One region of the Streptomyces sp. NBC_00328 genome, then DNA from elsewhere that is predicted to be linked to it. Evidence: riboswitches for the same ligand, from Rfam matches in the RefSeq annotation. Region 1 holds a riboswitch; the other holds the start of a gene.

Region 1 (3,762 bases):
ACGTCGCCTGCTGCGAGCTGAACGACCAGCGGCCCTGACGTTCAGGGTCGAACGCCGGATCTCCTTGAGCTGCGCGGACTGCATCCCGTACTTGACGGTGCTCTTCGAGACGTGCCGCCAGGCGTCACGGCGTTCCTGTAAGGCCCCGTTGTAGAGAGAGCAGTGATCGCGCAGCATCTCGGCGAGCGCCTGGGCCTGACGGACGGTGGGCCGCAGCAGGAACTTGTACGCACGGATCATCCAGCCCACCCCCTCCGGTCAGGCTGACTTGATCCTACTGTCTTGGCGTTTGTCACCACATCGGGAACCAGAAGCGCCCGGCATGACCGTCACCACACAAGCGCAGTGATCTCCGGCGCTTCGCGCCTCCAGACCGAGGATCGCATTCCCGTCCGACCTGAAGGCCGGGATTCCCTGCGAGAACAAGGGATGGCACGGGCCTACGATCTCGGGGATGGCCGGCCGTGTGTGATGTCGAGGGGGCGCTCATGGCAGAGCTTGTGCGGCAGCAGGATGTGGATGCCTACGTGGGCTTTCACGCCTTCGGGTTGCAGGAGTCCGGCGACGCGGATCTGCCGGTCCCCTTCCCGGACGACTTCAACCGGCGTGCGTTCCTCAGCACTCACCCGGGACGTCTGGACATCACCAGCGGTGGCCATACCCATACCGCCGTGGTCGGCGTCGAAGTGTGGGACGGGCCTCCGCCCCAGCAGGAACGGGCCGACTGGGATGAGGTGGCCGAGGCCGACTTCGAGTCGGCCAGTGGTCAGGTAGCCGTGTGGTCCATGCACACGGGCCGGATGGACGACCTGATCACGCTGGCGGATTCGGGCGGTTCGTGGCGCGTCCGGGTCCACTGTGCGGGCCGGGCCGAGGCCGCAGCCCTGTCGGAAGGCGAGGGCACCGGCCACGGTGTGGAGCGCTACCTCGTGCAGTTCTGGCCCGCCGAATCGTGAACCGGCTGCAGCGGGAGCGGCCGGTGCCAGGGTCGCTCCCGCCGCAGCGCAGGTCAGGTCAGGTCAGGTCAGGTCAGGTCAGGTGGCGATCTTCACGATGAAGCCGTCATCCATTCCGTCGATGATGCGGTTCTTGGCGTAGAAGCTCTTCAGGATGTTGCCGCCCCGTCTGGTTGTCGTCGCCCGGGATCGGCTTCGCGGAGAAGTTGAACTCTCTTGCCTCCGGGTCGTAGTAGTGCTCAGCAGCCCCTGCCCGCACCGGGCACGAGCCGAGGCACCCGCCTAGGCCGGCTGACACTCGGCGGATCCGCGTCCTCGGCGGCTCACCGCCCTCACGGGTGGCGAGCCGCTGTCAGAACGAACTGTCAGCCAGCCCGATTACGAGGTCTTCCATTCCGAGCGGGACCCTTCTGGCCTGGTGCCAAGGGGCTGCTGGTCAGGAGGTCATCGGTGCTGGATTCCGAGCTGGTTCGCGGCGGCGTCCACGGTCTGCGCCAGCAGGACGGCGATGGTCATCGGCCCGACGCCGCCGGGCACCGGAGTGATCAGACAGGCGCGGGTGCGGGCGGTGTCGAAGTCCACGTCGCCGACGTTGCCCGGGTTGTATCCGGCGTCGATCACCACCGCGCCGGGCTTGATGTCCTCACCCCGGATCAACCGGGGCCGTCCCACGGCCGCTACCACGACGTCTGCTTCCCGGACGATCGCCGACAGGTCCGCTGTGCGGGAGTGGCAGTACGTCACCGTTGCGTTCTTGGCGAGCAGGAGCATCCCGGCCGGCTTGCCAAGAATCGGGCTGCGGCCCACCACGACGGCGTGCTTGCCGGCGAGGTCGACGTCGTACGCCTCCAGCAGTCGCATGATTCCGCCTGGAGTGCAGGACATAAAGCCCGGCAGCGCGAAGCTCATCGCGGCGAACGAATGCATGGTGACCCCGTCGACATCCTTCTCCGGGGCGATGGCCTCGAACGCCGCTCGCTCGTCGATGTGTGGGCCGCAAGGGTGCTGGAGCAGGATGCCGTGCACGTCCGGATCGCCGGACAGGCCGGCGAGGGTGTCGATCAGTTCGGCGGTCGTGGTGGTGGCGGGCAAAGCGATGTGCCGGGACTGGATGCCCGCCTTCGCGCACCGCGCCCGTTTCATGCGGACGTAGGTGGCCGACGCGGGGTCCTCCCCCACCAGCACCGTCGCGAGACAGGGGCTGGTTCCCCCACGCCGTGAGATCTCTGCCGCCTTGACAGCAGCCTCTTCGATGATGCGTTCGGCGAGGTTGGTGCCGTCCATGAGCTGGGCCGTCCGAGTCGCGGACATCGTTGCCTCCAGGCGTTGCTGACCACTCGCCCAGGCGCACGGCAACGACGTCTCGTCAGACCGCTCCCCGGTGGTGCTCCACCTCAGCGCCAGTCACGGCCCACGCCACACTGTAGTAGACGCAGCATGCTCACACCGGTCAGCGTTCTCTTCCCAGTTGGGGAGCGACTCGCCACGGTCCGTCCCCTTTCCGGACCGACGTCCATTCTCGTCAGCGTTCCCGTGCCGCTTGCGCTCGACGATGGCCACTTGACATCCTCCCCCTCTTAAACGAGGGGGATTCCAACCCGGCTGGGTTGGGGTTCACGGACGCTCGACCGCTGTTCGGGCGGTGTCGTCCCTCCGGCACCGGCTGAGCGCCGGGGGCGGGGAATCCCGCCCTGTCCTGCCGCGACGTTGACTGCTGCGTTCTCATCGGCGTTGCACCCCCACCACCCGGTACCCCCACAGCACCCGGGCCCCCACAGACCGCGCCCGCGCACATCCTGCCCAGCCTCGCCATCCCCTCCGTCCTCGCCTCCGTCGACCTCACCGAAACCAGAGGAGCCACCGTCCTCACCGAACTACAAACCCCCCACCCCACCCCCTAACCACCAACCCCACCAGCACCAGCACCAGCACCCCGCGCCGAAACACACCACCAACTCCCCCACCAGCAGCTCCCCCACCCCGCGCACCGACCAGCCCCCCGACAGCACGCCAGCACGGCGTCAAGGCCGCACCAGCAGAGCACCACAAGGGGAACCGGGGCACCCGTTCGCATGCACCACTCCCAGCCCGCCGGGGCGTCCATGCCGCGCGCAAGCAACACGGCATCCTGGGCACCGACCACGAAACCCAGCACACCCCCTCCCCGGGCCGACAGCCCACCGAGAGGTGAGGACCCGGTCGCGGTCGACGTGGTCCAAAGACGCAAGGAGCGCAGCGCGCTGCGCCGGGACGGCCTCGCTCCGTGGCGGGATGCGCAACCTGTGGCGCGTCCGCTGGTGGCGCGCGGGTCATAGTCGGATGACGATCAGGGCGACGTCGTCGCGGGCGCCGCTGCTGACGCCGAGGTCCGCGAGCAGGGCGTCGGCAAGGCGTTCGGGTTCCTGGCGGGCATGGCGGGCGAGCGCGTCGGTGAGGCGTTGCAGGCTGGCGTCGATGTCCTCGCCGCGGCGTTCGATGAGGCCGTCGGTGTAGAGGACGAAGGTGTCGCCGCGGGTGTAGGGCAGGTCAGCCTGGGGGTGGGGGACGTGTTTGGTGCGGGCTCCCAGCGGAGGGTCGGTGGCCCGGTCGAGAAGGTCGAAGGTGCCGTCCGGGTGGACCAGGATGGGGGGCGGGTGGCCGGCGCTGCTGTACATGATGCGGCGAGCGCGGGTGTCGACGACGGCTTGGACGACAGTGGTGGCCAGCGCACCCCCCACGTCGCGTGCGTACAGGCCCAGGACGTCCAGGGCCCTCGCGGGCCGTTCGACGGCCCGGACGACCACGGACAACGCGCTGCGGAGCATGC
Region 2 (3,762 bases), 9.3 Mb from region 1:
GTTTGTAGTTCGGTGAGGACGGTGGCTCCTCTGGTTTCGGTGAGGTCGACGGAGGCGAGGACGGAGGGGGGATGGCGAGGCTGGGCAGGATGTGCGCGGGCGCGGTCTGTGGGGGCCCGGGTGCTGCGGGGGTACCGGGTGGTGGGGGTGCAACGCCGATGAGAACGCAGCAGTCAACGTCGCGGCAGGACAGGGCGGGATTCCCCGCCCCCGGCGCTCAGCCGGTGCCGGAGGGACGACACCGCCCGAACAGCGGTCGAGCGTCCGTGAACCCCAACCCAGCCGGGTTGGAATCCCCCTCGTTTAACTGGCTGTTCTCTATCCGGCCGTGTGATCGGTGGGGTTCGAACAGGGGCCTGGTTCGGGTGAGTTGTTCTGTGTGCAGGCATGGAAGAAGGGCCTCTTGGTAGCTCGCGGATGTCGAGTCCAGCGAGAAGCAAGAGGCCCTGTTGTCGAAGTGTCGCGTGGTCACGGTTGCCGAGTCCAGTTGGTCCACTCGTGGGTGTGACTGCCTCGCCCACAGGTTCGGGAACGCGGCCGACCGGCCGGATCGCCGGCCCCGGTACGGCTCGGACATGAGCGATTCCGAGTGGGCTCTGGTGAAGGATCTGCTGCCAGTTCCGGGCTGGCTGGCAGGCCGGGGCGGCCGACCGGAGGGCTACTGCCACCGGCAGATGATCGACGCGGTGCGCTACCTCGTCGACAACGGCATCAAGTGGCGGGCGATGCCGTCCGACTTCCCGCCCTGGCCGCGTGTCTACGCCTTCTTCGCCCGCTGGCGGGACGCCGGCCTCGTGACCGAGTTGCACGAACGGCTCCGTGAGGCCGTCCGCACCAGCGAGGGCCGCGGCCCGGAACCCAGTGCCGCGGTCGTGGACTCGCAGTCGGTGAAGGCGGACGCCACCGTCGCCCACGCCTCACGCGGGTTCGACGCGGGCAAGAAGATCAACGGGCGCAAGCGGCATCTGCTCACCGACACGCTCGGACTTCTGCTGAACGTGCTGGTCACACCGGCGTCCACGACCGACCGGGACGCCGCCCGGATCCTTCTGCCCGCGGCAAAGGAGGGCTTTCGGCGGCTGACGCGGGTCTGGGCCGACGGCGGCTACACCGGCCACCTCACCGACTGGACCAGCCGGCATCTCGGGCTCGTCCTCGACGTCGTCCGCCGTCATGAGGACGTCCAAGGTTTCCAGGCACTGCCCCGCCGCTGGGTCGTCGAAAGATCCTTCGCCTGGCTCCTGCGCAGCCGGCGTCTGGTCCGGGACTACGAGCGACGCACCGACACCAGCGAAGCCGTCATCCGCTGGTCGATGATCGCACTCATGAGCCGCCGTCTGGCCGCCCGACATGATCAACCTGTTCCGACGGCGGCGTCGTGAACCTTCCCGGCTTCGCCTCCACCAGCCAGCCCCGTTCCACCAGCCTCTTCAACCGTGCTCTCGCACCCTCGACGCGTGAGACGGAGGCACTGTCCCAGCCGAGTACCACCGCTGTCCGCCGGGCACCCAACCCCTCGACTCCGGCCTCCGCCGCGGCAGCCATCACCGCCCGGTAGTCCACCGACAGATCCTCGACCCCGACCGCGTTCTCCCGATGCGGCACCGCACGGCGCGGACCCACCGGCTTCTTCCGCGACGGCCCGCCGACCACCACGGCCGGCGCTTCCTCCTCGGCCAGCGCCTCCAGATACTGCTCGAGCCCGATCACCCGACGCCTGAGGACTTCTTCGGCGTCCGCCAAGTCCGCCCGCACCCGCTCCAGTTCGGCTTCGAGCTCCTCCACCCGCACCACCGCGGCCTTCCGCCGCGCTTCCAGAACCGCCCGCATCGACGGCATCCGCCACCCCCGCAACATCTCGACCGGCAACAAGCCGAGACTTCCGCGACAGATGCCATCCCATGTCTGACCAGCGGAATCCGCACACAAGGTTCGGAAAGAGAACGACCTCTAAGAGGGGGAGGATGTCAAGTGGCCATCGTCGAGCGCAAGCGGCACGGGAACGCTGACGAGAATGGACGTCGGTCCGGAAAGGGGACGGACCGTGGCGAGTCGCTCCCCAACTGGGAAGAGAACGCTGACCGGTGTGAGCATGCTGCGTCTACTACAGTGTGGCGTGGGCCGTGACTGGCGCTGAGGTGGAGCACCACCGGGGAGCGGTCTGACGAGACGTCGTTGCCGTGCGCCTGGGCGAGTGGTCAGCAACGCCTGGAGGCAACGATGTCCGCGACTCGGACGGCCCAGCTCATGGACGGCACCAACCTCGCCGAACGCATCATCGAAGAGGCTGCTGTCAAGGCGGCAGAGATCTCACGGCGTGGGGGAACCAGCCCCTGTCTCGCGACGGTGCTGGTGGGGGAGGACCCCGCGTCGGCCACCTACGTCCGCATGAAACGGGCGCGGTGCGCGAAGGCGGGCATCCAGTCCCGGCACATCGCTTTGCCCGCCACCACCACGACCGCCGAACTGATCGACACCCTCGCCGGCCTGTCCGGCGATCCGGACGTGCACGGCATCCTGCTCCAGCACCCTTGCGGCCCACACATCGACGAGCGAGCGGCGTTCGAGGCCATCGCCCCGGAGAAGGATGTCGACGGGGTCACCATGCATTCGTTCGCCGCGATGAGCTTCGCGCTGCCGGGCTTTATGTCCTGCACTCCAGGCGGAATCATGCGACTGCTGGAGGCGTACGACGTCGACCTCGCCGGCAAGCACGCCGTCGTGGTGGGCCGCAGCCCGATTCTTGGCAAGCCGGCCGGGATGCTCCTGCTCGCCAAGAACGCAACGGTGACGTACTGCCACTCCCGCACAGCGGACCTGTCGGCGATCGTCCGGGAAGCAGACGTCGTGGTAGCGGCCGTGGGACGGCCCCGGTTGATCCGGGGTGAGGACATCAAGCCCGGCGCGGTGGTGATCGACGCCGGATACAACCCGGGCAACGTCGGCGACGTGGACTTCGACACCGCCCGCACCCGCGCCTGTCTGATCACTCCGGTGCCCGGCGGCGTCGGGCCGATGACCATCGCCGTCCTGCTGGCGCAGACCGTGGACGCCGCCGCGAACCAGCTCGGAATCCAGCACCGATGACCTCCTGACCAGCAGCCCCTTGGCACCAGGCCAGAAGGGTCCCGCTCGGAATGGAAGACCTCGTAATCGGGCTGGCTGACAGTTCGTTCTGACAGCGGCTCGCCACCCGTGAGGGCGGTGAGCCGCCGAGGACGCGGATCCGCCGAGTGTCAGCCGGCCTAGGCGGGTGCCTCGGCTCGTGCCCGGTGCGGGCAGGGGCTGCTGAGCACTACTACGACCCGGAGGCAAGAGAGTTCAACTTCTCCGCGAAGCCGATCCCGGGCGACGACAACCAGACGGGGCGGCAACATCCTGAAGAGCTTCTACGCCAAGAACCGCATCATCGACGGAATGGATGACGGCTTCATCGTGAAGATCGCCACCTGACCTGACCTGACCTGACCTGACCTGACCTGCGCTGCGGCGGGAGCGACCCTGGCACCGGCCGCTCCCGCTGCAGCCGGTTCACGATTCGGCGGGCCAGAACTGCACGAGGTAGCGCTCCACACCGTGGCCGGTGCCCTCGCCTTCCGACAGGGCTGCGGCCTCGGCCCGGCCCGCACAGTGGACCCGGACGCGCCACGAACCGCCCGAATCCGCCAGCGTGATCAGGTCGTCCATCCGGCCCGTGTGCATGGACCACACGGCTACCTGACCACTGGCCGACTCGAAGTCGGCCTCGGCCACCTCATCCCA

Evidence for each region. A riboswitch is a leader RNA that binds a small molecule or an ion and turns the genes downstream of it on or off. The one in region 1 is predicted to bind ZMP and ZTP.
Region 2: linked by a shared signal. The riboswitch ahead of OG485_RS42505 (bifunctional 5,10-methylenetetrahydrofolate dehydrogenase/5,10-methenyltetrahydrofolate cyclohydrolase) and the one ahead of OG485_RS01335 (bifunctional 5,10-methylenetetrahydrofolate dehydrogenase/5,10-methenyltetrahydrofolate cyclohydrolase) in region 1 are both predicted to bind ZMP and ZTP.

What each region holds. Positions count from the first base shown of each region.
Region 1 covers NZ_CP108013.1:342,585-346,346, forward strand. Annotated here, with positions in the region: partial or broken gene OG485_RS01325 (RNA-guided endonuclease InsQ/TnpB family protein) at 1-240, opposite strand, end outside; gene OG485_RS01330 (hypothetical protein) at 489-956, shown strand; gene OG485_RS01335 (bifunctional 5,10-methylenetetrahydrofolate dehydrogenase/5,10-methenyltetrahydrofolate cyclohydrolase) at 1,401-2,267, opposite strand; ZMP/ZTP riboswitch at 2,289-2,374, opposite strand; gene OG485_RS01340 (PP2C family protein-serine/threonine phosphatase) at 3,266-3,762, opposite strand, start outside.
Region 2 covers NZ_CP108013.1:9,624,383-9,628,144, forward strand. Annotated here, with positions in the region: gene OG485_RS42495 (IS5 family transposase) at 576-1,382, shown strand; gene OG485_RS42500 (hypothetical protein) at 1,324-1,830, opposite strand; ZMP/ZTP riboswitch at 2,114-2,199, shown strand; gene OG485_RS42505 (bifunctional 5,10-methylenetetrahydrofolate dehydrogenase/5,10-methenyltetrahydrofolate cyclohydrolase) at 2,221-3,087, shown strand; gene OG485_RS42510 (hypothetical protein) at 3,532-3,762, opposite strand, start outside.